4 regions of the Psychromicrobium ferritrahens genome follow, and region 1 is predicted to be linked to each of the others. Evidence: riboswitches for the same ligand, from Rfam matches in the RefSeq annotation. Region 1 holds a riboswitch; each other region holds the start of a gene.

Evidence for each region. Region 1 has a riboswitch for S-adenosylmethionine ahead of ABDK06_RS02985 (aminotransferase class V-fold PLP-dependent enzyme). Riboswitches for the same ligand answer to the same signal wherever they lie in the genome.
Region 2: it holds a riboswitch for S-adenosylmethionine, as region 1 does, so the genes downstream of both, ABDK06_RS03515 (bifunctional o-acetylhomoserine/o-acetylserine sulfhydrylase) here and ABDK06_RS02985 (aminotransferase class V-fold PLP-dependent enzyme) in region 1, are expected to answer to the same signal.
Region 3: it holds a riboswitch for S-adenosylmethionine, as region 1 does, so the genes downstream of both, ABDK06_RS13200 (VIT1/CCC1 transporter family protein) here and ABDK06_RS02985 (aminotransferase class V-fold PLP-dependent enzyme) in region 1, are expected to answer to the same signal.
Region 4: it holds a riboswitch for S-adenosylmethionine, as region 1 does, so the genes downstream of both, ABDK06_RS06670 (DUF1737 domain-containing protein) here and ABDK06_RS02985 (aminotransferase class V-fold PLP-dependent enzyme) in region 1, are expected to answer to the same signal.

What each region holds. Positions count from the first base shown of each region.
Region 1 covers NZ_JBDLLW010000001.1:634,176-638,803, reverse strand. Annotated here, with positions in the region: gene ABDK06_RS03000 (Nramp family divalent metal transporter) at 1-575, opposite strand, end outside; gene ABDK06_RS02995 (putative acetyltransferase) at 796-1,029, opposite strand; gene ABDK06_RS02990 (class I SAM-dependent methyltransferase) at 1,186-1,950, opposite strand; gene ABDK06_RS02985 (aminotransferase class V-fold PLP-dependent enzyme) at 1,994-3,367, opposite strand; SAM riboswitch class IV at 3,407-3,519, opposite strand; gene hisN (histidinol-phosphatase) at 3,635-4,447, opposite strand; gene rsgA (ribosome small subunit-dependent GTPase A) at 4,532-4,628, opposite strand, start outside.
Region 2 covers NZ_JBDLLW010000001.1:745,747-750,374, reverse strand. Annotated here, with positions in the region: gene ABDK06_RS03525 (CPBP family intramembrane glutamic endopeptidase) at 1-98, shown strand, start outside; gene ABDK06_RS03520 (VOC family protein) at 197-841, opposite strand; SAM riboswitch class IV at 1,029-1,179, shown strand; gene ABDK06_RS03515 (bifunctional o-acetylhomoserine/o-acetylserine sulfhydrylase) at 1,243-2,562, shown strand; gene metX (homoserine O-acetyltransferase MetX) at 2,562-3,695, shown strand; gene ABDK06_RS03505 (hypothetical protein) at 3,730-4,188, opposite strand; gene ABDK06_RS03500 (SGNH/GDSL hydrolase family protein) at 4,269-4,628, opposite strand, start outside.
Region 3 covers NZ_JBDLLW010000003.1:251,613-256,240, reverse strand. Annotated here, with positions in the region: partial or broken gene ABDK06_RS13215 (MFS transporter) at 1-98, shown strand, start outside; gene ABDK06_RS13210 (SRPBCC family protein) at 114-569, shown strand; gene ABDK06_RS13205 (LOG family protein) at 578-1,666, shown strand; gene ABDK06_RS13200 (VIT1/CCC1 transporter family protein) at 1,687-2,799, opposite strand; SAM riboswitch class IV at 3,280-3,412, opposite strand; gene ABDK06_RS13195 (sodium:solute symporter family protein) at 3,476-4,628, opposite strand, start outside.
Region 4 covers NZ_JBDLLW010000001.1:1,435,971-1,440,598, forward strand. Annotated here, with positions in the region: gene ABDK06_RS06665 (ABC transporter ATP-binding protein) at 1-1,016, shown strand, start outside; SAM riboswitch class IV at 1,120-1,251, shown strand; gene ABDK06_RS06670 (DUF1737 domain-containing protein) at 1,287-1,490, shown strand; gene ABDK06_RS06675 (rhodanese-like domain-containing protein) at 1,487-1,888, shown strand; gene ABDK06_RS06680 (O-succinylhomoserine sulfhydrylase) at 1,885-3,078, shown strand; gene ABDK06_RS06685 (UDP-N-acetylglucosamine 1-carboxyvinyltransferase) at 3,138-4,613, opposite strand.

The sequences.
Region 1 (4,628 bases):
CGGGGGAGCAGGCCAGCTGCGGCGTCTGCGGGATTCGGTGGATTGATCACTAGTCCGAAGAGGAAGCCCACGGTGATCACCAGGAGCAGGAAGACGATGACCGACTCAAAGGGGCGTTGCCCGAAGCGGTTCTGCACCGCGAGCATGGCCATTGAAATCAGGCCGACGATCAACCCGCCGAGTGGCAGCGGCAGGTGGAACAGCAGATTGAGCGCGATGGCACCTCCGATCACCTCGGCCAGATCGGTGGCCATCGCCACCAGTTCGGCCTGCAGCCAGAAGGCCCTGCGGCCGAGCGGGCGTAGCCGTTCTCCGAGGATCTCCGGCAGGGATTTACCGGTCACCAGGCCCAGTTTGGCCGATTGATATTGGATCAGCATGGCCATCACATTGGCCGCTACCAGAACCCAGACCAGCAGGAAACCGAATTTCGCCCCGCTGGTCAGATTAGCGGCTACATTGCCGGGGTCCACATAGGCGATCGCAGCGACAAAGGCGGGGCCGAGCAGTAGAAGCAGCCGGGCTGAGCCGAACTTACTGCCGCCGAGTTTTGGCTGAGCCATCGCATTCGTCATATCGGGTCTCCTGTAGAAAAAGTTTCGGTCCACCTAAATAGTAGGATGTGCGGCGAGATAGCGCAATGGCTCAGCTTCCGGAGCTAGCCTCGTGTCCTCCGGATGAGAGCTTTCCGGTTCGCGATAGCCCAACGACATCGGGATACCTGATTGACAGCGCAATAAGGTATCCCAAGGTTGTAAAGCTATCCCGATAAGACAAATTGCGGGGCTGCGGGGCTCAGCTTGGCTGAGGACGACGTCGTGGTGTGGCTTGTGGAACATACTTGGCTGCCACGATATCCGCACACTGGATCACTACGACGCTGTGCTTGGTCTCCACCGTTATGCTCTGCGCATCCTTCGACAACAGCATTCCTAAGGCGTCGGTTAAAGGCCGCGTTCCGTTGATGCGATAGCGCATCAATGATTCTGCTGCTGGGTCCAAGGCTTTCGGGAAGAGGCGCTCCTTCATGCCTGTGTGCCTTTGTGCCTGTGGTCGGTTGTGCGGCTCTTTGCGGCGTTCGCGATGGTTCAACGACCTTGGGGATAGCCCATTGTAGGGTCAGAAAGCTATCGCGACGTCGTTGGGCTATCGCGGACCAAAGCTCCGGCATCGGCTTGGACGCCTTCAGACCTTATGAGCCCGCCAAGCCAGGGTGAGATAAGGCAGTTCCACGCTCTGGCCGTGGCGATAGGCCAGATGCTCGAAGAGATACCAGTCCAGGTTGTTCAGCACTCTGGCACGATTTTGCTCGGAGGCCCGCAAATAGTAGCTGCGTGACTTCACCAGCTCGATCAGTTCCGCCGGAGTCAGCTGCTGCGACCAATGGGATAAATGAGGTTCCGGGGCAGAGAATTGCTCGCCGAGAGCTGGCACCGCTTCGGGGCGATGCACATCGCCGGCATGCATGATCCGCGAGAGCCGGTGCACCCACGGTATCCGGACATCGAGTTGATTCCAGATCAGCCCTAATCTGCCGCCGGGGCGCAGCACCCGGCCGATCCGCCGACTTGCGGCTGGGGCGTCGAACCAATGCCAAGCCTGAGCGACGAAAACCGCATCGACGCTTTCCTCGGCCGCCGGGAAGTCCTCTGCGCTGCCAACGATGGTCGATACCTCGGGGAACCTGCTGTTAAGCTGCGCGAGCATATCCTCCGAGGGATCGACGGCGGTCACCTGCAGCCCGCGTTCCACCAGTCGTTCAGTGAATTTGCCGGTCCCGGCGCCGAGATCGAGCACTCTATGGGCGCTGCTGGGAATCAGCCAGTCCGCGGCATGCTGCGGATAGCCCGGGCGGACCCGCTCATAGAGCTCACCGCCGCTACGGAAGGCGGAGGCGAGCTCCTCTCGACGTTGCTGCAGCAGCTTGGGACCGTCGCTGGTTTTGTTCATGGGCACCTCCGGGACACCCCTCAAGAATATCCCGGAGGCTGCATCAATCCGTCACGATGCAGGGCGCCGCTCCTGCGGTTCCCGGGGTATTAGGCGCCCAGGAGGGGAAGACCCTGAAATCGTTGACCGGAACCCAGCGACCGCTCTCAATGAGATAGTCGCCTTGGGGCCCATCCTCGACCAGTTGGCTGATTCCGGTGATCAGCCGTTGCGCGTCCTCGATGCCGGAGCCGAGTCCGAAGCTGGCTCGCAGCGAGCCGGTGGGCAGCCCGAGGCGTCGCAGCAGGGGATGCGCGCAGAACCGTCCGTCCCGCACGCCTACCCCGAACTCGGCGGATAAATAAGCCGCCACCAAACCGGAGTCATAGCCGGAAACCGAGAAGTTGACCACACCGATGCTGCCGCTGCCCGGATAGCTCCCCGAATCGCTGAACAAATGATGCACTGTCACTCCGGGGATCCGTTCCAAGCCGTCGATCAGAAACTCTCGGAGCGTGCTTTCATGGTGCTGCCAGGTCTCTTGATCGAGCGAGGCAATCACTTCGGCAGCGCGGGCCAGCGTGGCTGCCCCCAGTACATTAGGAGTGCCACCTTCATGTCTCGCCGGACCTTCGGCCCAACTCACGGCGTCCAGTCGCACCTCCTTGACCGCTCCGCCGCCCAGCAGCAGAGGCACCCCGGAATCTAGCCAATCCGGGCGCCCCACCAGCACTCCGGAACCGAAGGGCGCGTAGAGCTTATGGCCGGAAAAGGCCAAGTAGTCGATGCCCCAGCCGCTGACGTCGATCGCCCGATGCGGGGCAAGCTGCGCCGCATCCACCACGATCCGAGCACCGTGCCGATGCGCCAGAGCAGCGAGTTCGGCGACCGGCAGCACTTCACCGGTGACATTGGAAGCGCCGGTGACCGCGAGCAGCGAGACACCGCCGAGCTCGAATTCTTCTTCTAGGATCTCCAGGGTCTGTGCGATCGACTCGCCCGCTAAGACGCTTCGGTGCGGCACGTTCTGCCAGGGCAAGAGGTTAGCGTGGTGTTCGATATCGAGATACAGCACGTCGCCTTGGGCCGGAAGGCAACGGGCTAGCAGATTCAAGGCGTCCGTGGTGTTACGGGTGAAGATCACTGCGTCGTCGGCCCTGGCACGGACGAAGTTCCGCACGATGTGCCGGGCGTTCTCATAGACCGAGGTGCTGATCTGGGAGGAATAGCCCGCCCCGCGGTGAACGCTCGCGTAGTAGGGCAGGATCTCTTGGAGATAATTGGCCACCGCCGAGAGCGCGGGAGCCGAGGCAGCATAGTCTAGATTGACGTAGCGGACGTCGCCACCCTGCACCAAGGGAGCCCGGAGTTCGGCACCCACGACGGGCAAAAGGGCCTGCAGCGATTTTCTAGGGGTGATATACGTGACAGTGCTCATCTGATCCTCCACGAAGAGGACCCCGGTCATCACAACGGGAGTCCGCGCTTGCCAGAATCTTTTGATCTGGCCAGGTCGTCACCCGGGGCACCCCACCGCGAATGGAGGGTTGCCGGCCAGCAAACCGGGGTTTAACGCTGGCACTCGTGACCTCTTTCAAGCCTAGGCCAATTCGGCAGAGCACCGTGCTGTATTACGTAATACAGTTGGGCCGTCAGAGTAGCTGGGATGCCGGCGGCGCTTCGCCCCCCCCGTCGGAGGCAAGGATCAGAGTAAATCGTCCAGCTCGGGGTTGAGTAAGCGCAGGGTCTCCGAGTGCAGGATGCCGTTGCTGGCCAGAGCATTGCCGCCGAACGGCCCGTCAGCCCCTTCCAGAGAAGTGAATCGCCCGCCCGCTTCGGTCACGATCGGCACCAGCGCTGCCATATCGTAAAGGTTCAGCGATGGTTCGCAGGCGATGTCCACTGCGCCTTCAGCCACCAGGCAGTATGACCAGAAATCACCGTAAGCCCGGCTGCGCCAGGTGGCGTCTAAAAGCTCGATGAACTGCTCCAGATTGCCGCGCTCTCTCCAGCCGCCGAGCGAAGAATATGAAACGGACGCATCTTGCAGCCGGGAGACGTTTGAGACCCTCAGCCGGCTGGCGGCGGCGAGTGATTTACCGGTGAAGGCCCCGGTGCCCTTCGACGCCCACCAACGTTTACCCAGTGCTGGGGCACTGACCACTCCCACGACGGGCACACCTTCATCGACCAGCGAGATCAGAGTCGCCCAGACTGGAACTCCGCGAATGAAGTTCTTGGTGCCGTCGATCGGGTCGATGATCCAACGCCGTGCGCCGTGCCCAGTGCTGCCGAACTCTTCGCCCAGTACCGCATCGCGGGGGCGGGCCCGGGCCAGCTGGTTCCTGATGGCATCCTCTGCGGCTTTATCGGCATCGGTCACCGGAGTGAGGTCCGGTTTGGTCTCAATGGTCAGATCGAGGGCTTTGAACCGGCTCATGGTTTGCGCGTCCACGGAATCGGCCAGCACATGAGCCAAACGAAGATCGTCGTTATAGCCCTGAAGGTGCATTGTCATGCCAACACGCTATCCCGAGATGCCGAGGATTTGCCGTAAGCCAGCCGTAACGGGGCAGGATTGGCTGGCTTTAAAGCGCTACGACTACTGAACCGCCCGGATCGCGCTGAGCAATCGACGATAAGATTCCAGCCGGGCAGCGCCGCCTTCGCCCGCTCGTCCGCTGTCAACCCAGAGGTCC
Region 2 (4,628 bases), 110 kb from region 1:
AGACCAAACGGGTGATGCCGCTCGTGGTGGCGCATTCGCTGCTGGACATCGCGGCCTTCAGCTTCGGCCCGCAATTGGGTTTCGGCCAAGGCTCGTGAGCTGCCCTTTCCCTCGCAAGCCCGGGCGGGGAACCCTGCTCGCTCGCTGACGGCACTCCGTCGCCCTCAGCATCAGAGCGTTGAATATTGGCTGAGGTTCAGACCGTGACTTCGCCGTGGGCGGTTTCAAAGGTGACGCTCATGATGCCCGGAGTGCCCTTAGGGGCGACCCACTCAACCGCGACATCCTGCAGTGGCTTATCCACGCACTCTCCCAGCCACTCAGTCACTCGTTCGGCAGAGCCCGCGATGGTGAGCTTGGCGAGTTTGACGTCGCTCGGCTTGGCCAGTGAAGGGTGCAGTGCGGGATCGCCTTCCCATTTGAGCAAATAAGGTACCTGGGGGTCGGCGATCAGACCTTTAATGCCGATCTGCTGCCAGATCAGTTCCTGGCCATCCGGAAATTTCCGGTTTCCGGGAACTGCGCTGCGTCCCAGCCGTTCTTCAAAGGGGAGCAGGTCGTCAACCTCGACGCACCAGCCCATCCAGCCGCCACCGGCAGTTGACCGGGCGCGCACGGCCTGACCGAAGGGAGCTTTGTCTGAAGCTGGGTGATCCAGTACTTCGACGATTTCGAGATAGTGATGATTGGTGAGCGGAATGATCATATTCCGCGTGCCGAAGCGGGGGTGCACCCCGCCGCGGACGGCCTTGATTCCTAGAGCGTCAGAGATCCGCTCGGTGGTGGCAGCCAGTCCATCCGGTTCACAAGCGTAAGAAACGTGGTCCATGCGCATGCCCATATCCTCGCACTTTGTGACCCGCCTCTCGACTAAGGTCTACCTAAGTTGCGCTGTGCGTTGCGCGCTTCGCGCACCATGAATCCGCTGTGAGATTTCCTCCGTAACCTCCGCGCATCGCGGGAAATGCAGCGTCACAATAGCTCCCTGACCTTGCTTAGCCTCCGGTGCGGACTGCACACTTTAAACAGGTCATGAGTGCCAGCAAAGTTCCTTGATCCCGTGTCACATCTGAGGTCGGAACGCCTGCCCCGGCTTGCTGGACGGCAACCCTCCTCCGCGGTGGGGTGCCCCGGGTGACGACCGGGCCCTGGTCAATAGATCAGGTGCAAGCGCGGGTTCCTCTGCCCGGTAACCGCCTTCATCGCGGCGACCTTGAGGACCCTTGAAACAAGGAGTCTGAGATGAGCAACGGCTGGTCATTCGAAACCCGGCAGATCCATGCGGGCCAACAACCCGATCCGAGTACCGGTGCGCGAGCACTGCCGATTTTCCAAACCACTTCCTTCGTCTTCCCCAGTGCGGAGAGCGCTGCCAAGCGCTTCGCGCTCGCAGAACTGGAACCCATCTACACCAGAATCGGCAACCCGACCCAGGACGTGGTCGAACAGCGGATCGCCAGCCTGGAAGGCGGCGTCGGGGCTCTGCTGCTCTCTTCCGGGCAGGCCGCGGAGACCTTTGCGATCCTGAACATCGCTCAGGCGGGAGACCACCTGGTGGCCAGCCCCAGCCTCTACGGCGGAACCTATAATCTGCTCGCTCACACGCTCAAGAGATTCGGCATCGAGGTCACCTTCGTAGAAGACCCAGATGATTTGGAGCAGTGGCGAGCCGCGGTGCGCCCGAACACCAAGCTCTTCTTCGGTGAAGTGGTTTCCAATCCCCGTCAGGACGTGCTCGATCTGGAGGGAATCAGTGCCGTCGCCCACGAGGCCGGAGTGCCGCTCGTCGTCGATAATACGCTTGCGACGCCGTATCTGGTGCGGCCGCTGGAATGGGGGGCGGATATCGTGGTGCATTCCGCGACCAAGTACCTCGGCGGACATGGCACCGCGATCGCCGGCGTGATCGTCGATGGCGGTCGCTTCGACTTCGCCAAGGAACCGGAGAGATTCCCGGGCTTCAACACCCCGGACGAGAGCTACAACGGCCTGGTCTACGCCCGGGATCTCGGCGTCGGTGGTGCCTTGGGCGCTAATCTGGCCTATATCCTCAAGGCCAGGGTGCAGTTGCTGCGCGATCTGGGCTCCGCGGTGGCGCCCTTCAATGCTTTCTTGATCGCGCAGGGGCTGGAAACTCTGAGTTTGCGGGTGGAACGGCATGTCTCTAATGCGCTGGAGGTGGCGAACTGGCTCACCGAGCATGACAGTGTGGAATCGGTGGCCTATGCCGGGTTACCCTCCAGCCCTTGGTACCAGCGTGGGCAGAAATACGGCCCGCGGGGGATCGGTGCCGTGGTGGCCTTCAATATCAAGGGCGGTGTGGACGCCGGGAAGCGCTTCGTGGACGCTTTGGAACTGCATTCCCATGTGGCCAATATCGGTGATGTGAGGTCGTTGGTGATTCACCCCGCCTCCACCACGCACTCTCAGCTCACCGAGGCCCAGCAGCTCAAAGCCGGAGTCACTCCGGGGCTGGTCAGGCTCTCGGTGGGACTGGAGAACATCACGGATATCCTGGCGGATCTGGAGGCTGGTTTCAGGGCGGCGAAATCCGCGCTGTGATGACGACGATCTCAGAATTATCGGAGCAGGCTTTGCTGGGTGTCGACCCCAGCCAGCTGCGCTTTCAGTCGCTGGGCGAACTGGCTCTGGAAACGGGCGAACGGTTACCGGAGACGACGCTGGCGTATGAGAGCTGGGGCAGGCTCAATGCCGGAGCTTCCAACGCCGTCCTGGTGCTGCATGCCCTGACCGGTAGTTCTCACGCCGCTCAGGGAGAGTCGGAGCAGGCCGGTTGGTGGGATGGCTTAGTGGGCCCGGGAAAGGCGATCGATACCGAGAGGTTCTTCGTCGTCTCGGTGAATATCCTAGGTGGCTGCTATGGCAGCACCGGACCTTCCTCAACCGCCCCGGACGGCAAACCGTGGGGCTCGCGCTTCCCCTTCCTGACCCTGCGAGACTCGGTGCGGGCGGAGGCCTTGCTCGCCGATGCACTCGGGATTACCCGGTGGCATGCGGTGGTCGGGGGATCGATGGGCGGTGCCCGTGCGCTGGAGTGGGCGGTGAGCTACCCGGAGCGGGTGCGCCATGCCGTGGTGCTCGCGAGCTGCCCGGCGAGCACTGCGGAACAGATCGCGCTCGCGCAAACCCAGCTGCTGGCCATTCGTCAGGACCCGGCTTTCGCGGGCGGTGACTACTACGGTTCGGCGGCACCCCTGGAGGGTCTTGGCCTGGCCAGACGGATCGCGCATATCTCCTATCGCTCAGAGGCCGAGCTGGGACTGCGGTTCGGCCGCTCAGCGCAAGAAGGGGAAGCTCCGGTATCAGCTGAGCGTGGTTCCGAAGCCTGGCGGCAGCGCTATCAGGTGGAGAGCTATCTGGATCATAAGGCCGCGAAGCTGAACCAGATCTTCGATGCGAATAGTTACATCACCCTCACCGAGGCCTTGATGAGTCACGATCTGGGCCGCGGTCGAGGCGGCCTGAAGCAAGCCCTGAGGAGAGCGTCGGGGGTGAAATTCAGTCTGGCGGCGGTGACCTCGGACCGGCTCTATCTGCCCGAGCAGACCGTGCAGCTAGCCGAAGCGCTGAGCGAACCCGTCGAGGTGTACTGGATCGACTCGGCGATCGGTCACGATGGGTTCCTCACTGAGACGGCGCAGATCAGTGACTTGCTGAGCCAGAACGGGCTCTGAGCACAGCCCCGTGAAGCCGAGGGCGGGCGATCGCTTAGCGGTTCCGGAAGATCGCTTCGCGCTCGGCGGCATACTGTTCAGCGCTGATCTGCCCCGAACGCCGCCGCTGGTCGAGTTCAGTGAGCAGCCGTTTCAGCTCCTGCTCGGCAGCCCAACGAGAGGAGGCGAAGCCCGAGATACCGGGAGTCGGTTGACTCGGCTGTGCGGGTTTCCGCCAGTCGGCTTTGTCCGGCAGTGGCCGGGCCGGGACCGGCAGCGGCGGAAGGGCGTCTTGTTGTGACTCCGGGTAATGAAAGTCGGACGGTGGCTGGTACCCGACGCTGAACACACTGGGATTCTGCTGGGATGGCGGAAGCTGCTCTGAGTCCTGCTGCTTTTTGCGCACCCAACTGATCACGCGGCCGACCGAAAGCAAGATCATCAACCCGAAGAATAACCACGGGAAAAGACTCACATCGGAATGTGAAGCAACCGGTTGCAGGGCGCTGATCATGCCCCCAGATTACTCTGTTTACCCTTACTTACCCTTTACTCTGCTCATACTGCGCGGGCGGGATCGGCTTGTGCCGAAGCTCAGTCGCCGAGGGAGCTGCGCTGCCTCGGCGAACTGCTTCGTGCCGGCCCGCTGACCGGTCCCGGCGTGGGGCGTTTGGCGCTCACGCCGTCACCCGATGACTGATGACGGATGCGGCGCAGCACCCAGGGCACCAGGAACTCACGGGCCCACACCAGGTCCTCACTGCGAGCCTCCCGCCACGTCCGCACCGGCAGGGGAGGAGGATCCAGGGGCTGCAGCTGATGCGGCACATTGAGCGAATCCAAGGCCATCATGGCGATTCGGTGATGCCCGAGCGGGGAGAAGTGCAGCCGGTCGTCGTCCCACATCGCGGGAGCTGAAAGCTCCCGCAGCGACCACATATCCGCGATGACGGC
Region 3 (4,628 bases), on a different contig from region 1:
CCGTCCTGGCAGTGATCTCAGTGCTCTTCATCAAGGAGCGGGCACTTCGCCGAACCATCGATATCGAGCCCTCAGCCGTCACCGACGCCACATCGGCAAAGTAGGCTGAAGCCATGAGCGCGCAGAACCCATATTTCATCAGCCGGGAACGTTTCGTTCCAGCGAGTGCCGAGCAAATCTTCGATTTATTGGCGACTCCAGCCATGCACGCCGTGATCGACGGCTCCGATTCCGTCAGAGATGCCCTGCCCAACGGCCCGGAAAGACTTTCAGCGGGTGCCAAATTCGCTATGGACATGCGTATCGGTGCTTCGTATAAAGTCATGAACTACGTCGTTGAATTCGAAGAGGGGCGGCGGATCGCTTGGCGGCATTTCTACGGCCATATCTGGCGCTATCTGCTGCAACCGGTGGACGGCGGAACTTTGGTGACCGAGCAATGGGATGCCCGCACCGTGCGCAGACGCTGGGTGCTTCGACTCACTGGCTTCAGCAAACGCAATATTCGCGGAATCGAGAGAACTCTGGAGAAGCTCGACGAGCACTTCCGCGCCGTTGAAAACGCCTGAGACCAGCGATGAGCGTACGAAACCTTGAAGTAGAGGATCTTGAGCAATTCCACGAGCTGCTGACCGCCGGAGCCAGTTCCTTGGCTGGCTGGCATGTGCAGTCCCTGAATCTCCGAGGGGTCGATTTCAGCGGGCTCTCGGTCGCTGCAGCGGTTTTTCTGGGATGTACCTTCGACCCCGGAGCCGAGGCCGAATTGCGGGCTCGCGGCGCCTTGATCTTCCCGGTGCTGCCCGGGGTGCCCTTCGATTCCTATCGGTCCAAGCTCTACACCGGCACTGAGCTTTTCGGCGGTCTGGCGGCGGGCTATGAATCGACCCTTGACGGCAGGATCTATCAGTGGACGCTGAGCACGCCGCGTAACCTTGACGGCACCCTTGCCACCGCGATGCACGATCACTCGATAGGGGACGCCCTGGATGATCTTTTCGATTCCGAGCTAGCCGGACGAAAGGTCGTCGGGGTGATGGGCGGGCACGCCGCCAGCCGCGGCAGTGAGGCCTACCGAGAATCCGCGGAACTGGGCAGCGGCCTGGGCCGGCGTGGCTTCGTGGTGGCCACCGGAGGAGGTCCGGGAGCCATGGAAGCGGCGAATTTAGGTGCCTGGCTGAGTGGCCGACCTACGGCAGCTCTGGACTGGGCGATGGCTCAGCTTTCGGAGGTCCCGGATTTCAGGCCTTCGGTCGATCGCTGGGTTGCGGCAGCTCAAGCCGTTATGGCGCGTTTCCCGGACGGTCAGCTCAATCTCGGCATCCCTACCTGGTTCTATGGTCATGAACCGCCCAATATCTTTGCCAGCCGGATAGCGAAATACTTCGCCAATGCGGTGCGGGAGGCGGTTTTGCTAGAGCGCTGCAATGGCGGGATCGTTTTCCTGCCGGGAGCCGCCGGGACCGTCCAGGAAATCTTCCAGGATGCTTGCGAGAATTATTATGCCGCGGAATCAGCCGCCGTCCCGATGGTGCTGCTGGGCCGGGAGTACTGGACTGCACAGCTTCCGGTCTGGCAGTTGCTGACGAAGCTGGCCCAGGGCCGAGAGATGGCTCAACGGATTCAGCTGGTTGACTCAGTGGCGGAAGCCCTAGCGTCTCTGGGCTGAGGTTTCCGGGCCACTGGAAGCTATCCGGTGGTGGTGCCGAACAGCAGGCCGAGCAGGTAGGTGACCAACGCCGCGCCGAAGCCGATCAGCAGCTGCCGGATTCCCCGGGAGAGTGGCGGGGCTCCGGAAAGCAAGCCCACCACCGCTCCTGTGGCCAGCAGCGCTAAGCCGACCAGCACTGAGGCTACCGCTATGGCCGTGAAACCGCTGAGCCCGAGGAGGTAGGGCAGCACCGGAATGACGGCGCCGGAGGCGAAGAAACAGAAGCTGGAGACGGCGGCACCCAGCGCGGTTCCAATGGTCTCGTGCTCATCACTCTCAGGTTTCCCCGCCACCTCTGCTTGCAGGGAGAAGCTGGGGTTGCAGTCGCAGGCAAACCGTCCCATCCGTTCGGCCGCGCGATGCTCGGCGTCCTCCGGACTCATCCCGCGGGCCCGGTAGACCAGAACCAGCTCATTGGCATTGATATCCAGAGCTTTGGCGGCGGACAGCGTGATCTGGGTCGGCTTCGAGGCGTCCAGCAATTCGCGCTGTGAACGTACCGAGACGTACTCACCCGCACCCATCGACAGTGCTCCGGCGAGCAGACCCGCAATGCCGGCCAGTAACACCAGATGCGGGGCCAGCCCGGCCCCGGCCATACCCATCACCAGGGAGAGATTGCTGACCAGCCCATCGTTCGCACCGAACACGGCGGCTCGGAAGGTTCCGGAGAGCCGATTACGGCCACGGGTTGCCAGTCCGCGCACCACCTCTTCGTGGATCGCTTCGTCGGCAGCCATCGCCGGGGTGGCGTCCACATCGGTCGAGTAACTGGAACGGGACTCAGCCCGTTGAGCCAGAGCCAGGACGAAGACCGAGCCAAAGTGCTTGGCCAGAAAGCCCAGCAGACGGTTATTGAACGAGGCCTTGCGGGGCGCTGAGGCGTGTTCGCCGAGCAGGGTCAGCCAGTGCTGCTCATGCCGCTTTTCGGCTTCGGCCAGGGCGAGCAGAATATCGCGCTCCTCGCCCTCGCGTTTCGTCGCCAGGGCGCGATAGACGGCGGCCTCGGCGCGCTCATCGGCGAGGTGGGTGCGCCACCGCTTGATCTGCGCTTTACTGGCCTGCTGTACGCCCGGAGAGTAACTTGCCACAGCCCCACTTTAGCCCGAATTCTCGCGGTTTTTCGGCTGGCTATCCTCGGCAAAAAGCTTCGGCGCACCGTAAAATCTTTCGGCTGCGCGCAGATATTTTCACCGCCCGTAGACTTGCGATCGCCCACTGCAACTCACAGTGGGCGATCGCAGAATCAATGAGCTAGCCGAAGAACCAGGGAGTCAAACGATGCCAGGGCCGATTCCGAGGGGCTTGGCTCCGGTGAGTTCGGCAGCAGCCGAAAAACTCGCGGCTCGCCCTGCCGGCACCCGGTTTTCGCCACCGTAACCGTCAATTCCAAGGTCTTCGCATTCCATTGGCAGCGTTGCACCGAATTTGCCATCGCGGTTATTAATTCTCTTGCTTCGCCGCTCCAAAAACTTCGCCAACACCCACTTTCGATCAGCGAAACTGTTCCCAGTACGGCGTCAACCGCGGGAAGGACAAAACGTATTCCGGACACCTAAAGCGCCTCCAGCCGAGTGCTCTTACCCCTCGGGTTTGTCTCGCGGCCCGATGGGTCGCTTCGTCATCCGAGCCACCCTTGCACATGGGGTTGGCGTGTGGTCAGTCCGAGCTTTGCCTACTGAAAGGCAACCACAACTCATGAAGCTTTTTCTAATGTAACTCTGCCCTGGAGCGCACGCAATTCTACCGGGCGTTTGGCGGAAATCCTTATATTTTTCTTATCTTGGAGCCGTTGAGTCTGAGCTGCCAAGCGGTCCGTACTTCAGCTGACGTTTCTTTGGTCGCTAAAGACACCGCTAGATAGACCAGCAACGAAGATCCGAGACCCCAGTAGATGGGCTCGTTAGCATAAATACCATCCTCGCTGGCTATCGCTCCGCTCGCATAGAGGGTGAGCAGCAGCAAGGTGACTACGGTGCCGACAGCCATCGAGGCCGCTGCTCCCAGTCCGGTGCCGCGCTTCCAGAACAGACCGCCCAGAATGGCGACCAGCAGGCCACCGACCAGGATGTCGTAGGCGATGGTGAGTGCCGCCACCACGTCGGGGGTTACGATGGCAATCAGAATGGCCGCTACGCCTAGCCCGAGAACCCAAAGCCGGTTGGCCCGCACATCGTGCTCCGGATTATCGGTATCTGAGGTGTCGATTTTTCTGCCGAACCAGCTGGCCACGAAGGGCAGCACATCGGCGCGAGCCACCGTTGCCGCAGCGATCAGTGCGCCCGAGGCGGTCGACATCATGGCGGCGACGGCGGCGGCCAGCACCAGACCCCCTAAACCGATGGGCAGTAAATGGGCGGCCACCTCGGCATACACGGCGTCCTGACCCGCGGTTTTCACATCGATCTCCGGCAGGGCCACCCGAGCGGCCATGCCGATCAGCGCGCCGGCCACCCCGTAAAGAATGCAGTAGACTCCCGCGGTGGCTCCGCCCCAGCGTGCCACTGCGGGAGTCTTGGCGGTGAAGACGCGTTGCCAGATGTCTTGGCCGATCAGCAGACCTAGGGTGTAGACGACGAAATAGGTCACGATGGTCTGTACCCCGATGCCGTCGAGCTGGAAGAAGCTCTGCCCGACGCGATCCCGGATCGCATCGAAACCGCCTTGCGCTTGGGCAGCGGCGAGCGCAAAGGGCAGCATCAGCGCGAAGACGCCTATCGTCTTGATCACGAATTGAGCCATATCGGCGAGCGTAATGGACCACATGCCCCCGATGGTGGAGTAAATCAGCACGATGGCGCCGCCTATCGCAATCGCCAGCCAGCGTTCCCAGCCAAAGAGCACCACGAAGATCGTGGCGTAAGCACTCGTTGAGGTGGCACAGAGCATCACCGTATAGGCCAGCATCACGATCGAGGAG
Region 4 (4,628 bases), 800 kb from region 1:
TCGTGACTATTTTCCTCTCCTCGATTCCGGCAATCGTCTACCTCGTCGCCGGTCTGCTGGTGGACAACGGCTTCCAAGCGATTACCGCGGGTACTATCGTGGCCTTCACCACGGTCCAGGCGCGTCTGCTCTTCCCGCTCACCAGCTTGATGCGGGTTGCCCTCGACCTCCAGACTTCGGGCGCCCTCTTCGCCCGGATCTTCGAATACCTGGACCTCAAACCCGCCATCGCCGACAGCCCGGGGGCAGCCCCGCTAAGCGATCTGCGGCAACTGGGCAGGATCAGATTCCAAGAGGTCAGCTTCGCCTACCCGGATGCTCAACCCGGGGAGCGTCCGACCTTGGATAAGGTCTCCTTCACTATTGAACCCGGGCAGTTCGCCGCCTTCGTGGGCTCTTCTGGCGCGGGTAAAACCACCATTTCCTATCTGATTCCCCGGCTCTACGAAGCCACTTCCGGTCGTATTGAGTTCAGCGGTATAGAGGTGCGCGAACTGCTTCAGGATTCCCTGGTGGCGCATATCGGCATTGTCAGTCAGGAAACTTATCTGTTCCACGCCAGCATCGCCGATAATCTGCGCTACGCCAAGCCCGGAGCGACTCAGGACGAACTCGACCGGGCCACCCAGCAGGCCAATATCTACTCGACCATCATGAGCTTCCCTGAGGGCTTCAACACCTTGGTCGGCGAACGCGGTTATCGGCTTTCAGGCGGCGAGAAGCAACGAATCGCGATCGCCCGAGTGCTGCTGAAAGACCCCGCCGTGCTGGTTCTGGACGAGGCCACCAGCGCATTGGATTCGATCTCAGAACGAGTGGTGCAATCCGCGCTGGAGACCGCCTCACAGGGCCGCACCACGGTGGCCATTGCGCATCGACTGTCAACGGTGGTCGGTGCGGATGTGATCTTCGTGGTGGAACAGGGCCGAATCGCCGAACAGGGTACTCATAGAGAACTGCTCGCACTGAACGGCCGCTATGCCGCACTTTATGCTGAGCAAGCCAGACAGGCCTGAGCTCAAGACCCTGGCTCTGCTAGCCGACGAGGTCGAGCTGGTACTGCGCAATAAAGACATCATTTTGCCCGTCAACGCCACGCCATGTGTTAGCTTTGCGATGAGTAACGAGCGCCAGCACGCACTTTGGCCGAGGCCGGGTGCACTGCCCTGACTTGCTGGCCGGCAACCCTCGATTCCGGTGGGGTGCCTCAGGTGAATACTCGGCAACGTGAACGGGTTGCAAGCGTGGAGTTGCTGCGGCTTGCGCCTCAGGCAAAAGGAGAACAAATGGCTGACGCCCCCTTGACCTACCGGCTTCTGACCGGCCCCGATGATCATAGTTTCTGTCAGCGGGTCAGTGATGCGATCGCCGAAGGCTACCTGCTCTACGGCAGCCCCTCAGTGACGTCCAACGGCGGCCAGGTGATCGCCGCCCAGGCCGTGGTGCTCCCCGGTTTTAACTCCGCGACTGATGGGGAGGCGGCACAATGAGTTACGCCGGTGATCTGACCCCTGAGGAAGCCTGGCAGAAAGTTTCCGACGGCGCCGTCTTGGTGGATGTGCGGACCGAAGCGGAGTGGCAATTGATCGGCGTCCCAGACACCGCTTCACTCTCCGTCGAACCCCGTTTCGTGCAGTGGAACCTCGCCGGAGGGGTGTGGAATCAGGCCTTCTTGGATGAGCTCAAGGCCGCCGTGCCGGCCGATGCGGACATCGTTTTTCTCTGCCGTTCTGGCGCTCGCTCGGTGTCCGCCGCTGAAGCGGCCACCGAGGCCGGGTTCACCTCTTTCAATGTGCTGGAAGGCTTCGAAGGCGTCCCGGATGCCTATGGCGATCGCACCGTGAACGGCTGGAAGAACCGCAAACTGCCCTGGAAGAAGGGCTCATGAGCTTCAATCCGCTGGCCGGCGGCTGGTCCTCCGATACCCAGGCGGTCCGGGGCGGCCTGGACCGCACCGGCTTTCAGGAGACCTCCGAGGCGATATTCCTGAACTCCGGTTTCGTCTACGAATCCGCCGAAGCCGCGGAAAGGGCTTTCACGGGAGAGGACGAGAGATTCGTCTACTCCCGCTACGGCAATCCGACGGTGGCCACCTTTCAGGAACGGCTACGGCTCTTGGAAGGAACCGAGGCCTGCTTCGCTACCGCCTCTGGAATGGCCGCGGTCTTTGTGGCACTCGGTGCGCTGCTGGCTCAGGGGGACCGAGTGGTGGCTTCCCGTTCGCTCTTCGGATCGTGCTTTGTGATCTTGAACGAGATTCTGCCGCGCTGGGGAGTCGAGACGGTTTTTGTGGATGGCCCCGATCTGGAGCAGTGGCGGGAAGCTCTTTCGGTGCCGGCCACCGCTGTCTTTTTCGAATCACCGTCGAACCCCATGCAGGAGATCGTTGACATCCGCGCGGTCTGCGAACTAGCGCATGCCGCCGGAGCCCAGGTGGTGGTCGATAATGTCTTCGCCACGCCTTTGCTTCAGCGCTGCACGGAGCTCGGCGCCGACGTCGTCGTCTATTCGGGTACCAAGCACATCGACGGCCAGGGGCGGGTGCTCGGCGGCGCGATCCTGGGCAGCCGGGAATTCATCGACGGCCCGGTCAAGCAATTGATGCGGCACACTGGCCCTGCACTGTCCTCGTTCAACGCCTGGGTACTCACCAAGGGGCTGGAGACCTTGTCACTGCGGGTCAAGCACTCCTCGGCCTCGGCACTGGCCCTAGCTGAGTTTTTGGAGCAGCAGCAAGCCGTGGAATGGGTCAAGTACCCATTGCTGGCCTCGCACCCGCAGCACGAACTGGCTGCCTCGCAGATGAGCGCGGGCGGCACCGTACTCACCTTCGCGCTGAAAGGCGGGAAGCCCGAAGCTTTTGCCCTGCTGAATGCCCTGCGGGTGATCGATATCTCCAATAACCTCGGTGATTCGAAATCCCTCATCACACACCCCGCGACCACAACGCACCGCGCGATGGGCCCGGAAGGCCGGGCAGCCATCGGACTGAGCGACGGCGTGGTGCGGCTCTCGGTGGGGCTGGAGGATCTAGACGATCTGCAGCGGGATCTGGAACTGGCCCTCGGGCAGCTCTAGAGGCAATCGCCTCAGCACCACTTTTAGCTCATAAAGTGATGCTGAAGCGAACCGGTGGATCAGTCCTGGAAGTACTCGATCTCAGCGCCCAGGGTGTTGAGCCGCTCAGCGAGATCCTCGTAACCGCGTTCGATCACGTAGATATTGCGCAGCTCCGAAGTCCCCCGAGCGGCCAGCATGGCCAGCAGAATGCAGGCGGCCGGGCGCAGCGCGGGCGGGCAGCCCACTTCGGCTGCGCGCCAGCGGGTGGGGCCTTCGACGTCGATCCGGTGCGGGTCGAGCAGCCTCACCCTGGCGCCCAAGCGGTTCAGTTCGGTCAAGTAGATCGCGCGGTTCTCGTAGACCCAATCGTGGATCAGCGTGCTGCCCTCGGCGCAGGAGGCGATCACCGCGAAGAAGGGCAGATTGTCGATGTTCAGCCCGGGGAAGGGCATCGGGTGGATCTTGTCCGGCGCGGCCTTGAGCTGGGAGGGCAAGGTGGTGATGTCCACCAGGCGGGTGTGGCCGTTGCGCGCCACATACTCCTCGGAAGCTCGGTACTGGAAGCCCATCTGCTCCAGCACGGAGAGCTCGATCTCCATAAACTCGATCGGCACCCGGCGGATCGTCACCTCGGAACCGGTGACGATACCCGCGGTGATCAGGCTCATCGCCTCGATCGGGTCCTCCGAGGGAGCGTATTCGATATCTGTGTCGATCCTGGCCTTGCCCCGGATGGTCAGCGTGGTGGAGCCAATGCCCTCCACCTCGACACCGAGCCCCTGTAGATAGAAGCAAAGATCCTGCACCATGTAGTTCGGGCTGGCATTGCGGATCACCGTGGCACCTTCGCGGTGCGCCGCAGCCATAATCGCGTTCTCGGTCACGGTGTCCCCGCGCTCGGTCAGCACAAAGGTCCGGTCTTCCAGGTCAGCGGCGGGGGCCTGGACGGCGTAAAAACCGTTATGTGCCTCAACGGAAAGGCCGAACTGCCGGAGCGCCTGCATATGCGGCTCGACCGTCCGGGTGCCCAGGTCGCAGCCACCGGCGTACGGCAAACGGTAGAGCTCGCGCTCGTCGAGCAGCGGCCCGAGCAGCATGATCACGCTGCGCGTGCGGCGAGCGGCCTCGACGTCCATCGATTCGAGATCCAGCACCGCTGGGCGGCGGATTTGCAAGTCGTTGGCGTTCAGCCAAGTGCACTCGACGCCGATCGAGGTCAGCACCTCGACGATCCGGTTCACCTCTTCGATCCTGGCCAGACGACGCAACGTGGTAGTGCCGTGGTTCAGCAAGGAGGCACAGAGCAGTGCCACGCCCGCATTCTTCGAGGAGTTGACGTCGACGACGCCGGAAAGCTGATGCCCGCCGGTAACCCGCAGATGAGTCATCTTCGTGGAGGCCGTGCCACCAACGTTGACGATACTGCGGCCGAAGATGGTCTCCATCCGTTGGATCATCCGCAAGCTGAGGTTCTGCTTGCCCTGTTCCATCCGGGCCACGGCGCTCTGGCTGGTGCCCAGCTCCGCGGCCAGCTGGCCCTGCGTCCAGCCCATCTCAATCCGGGCATC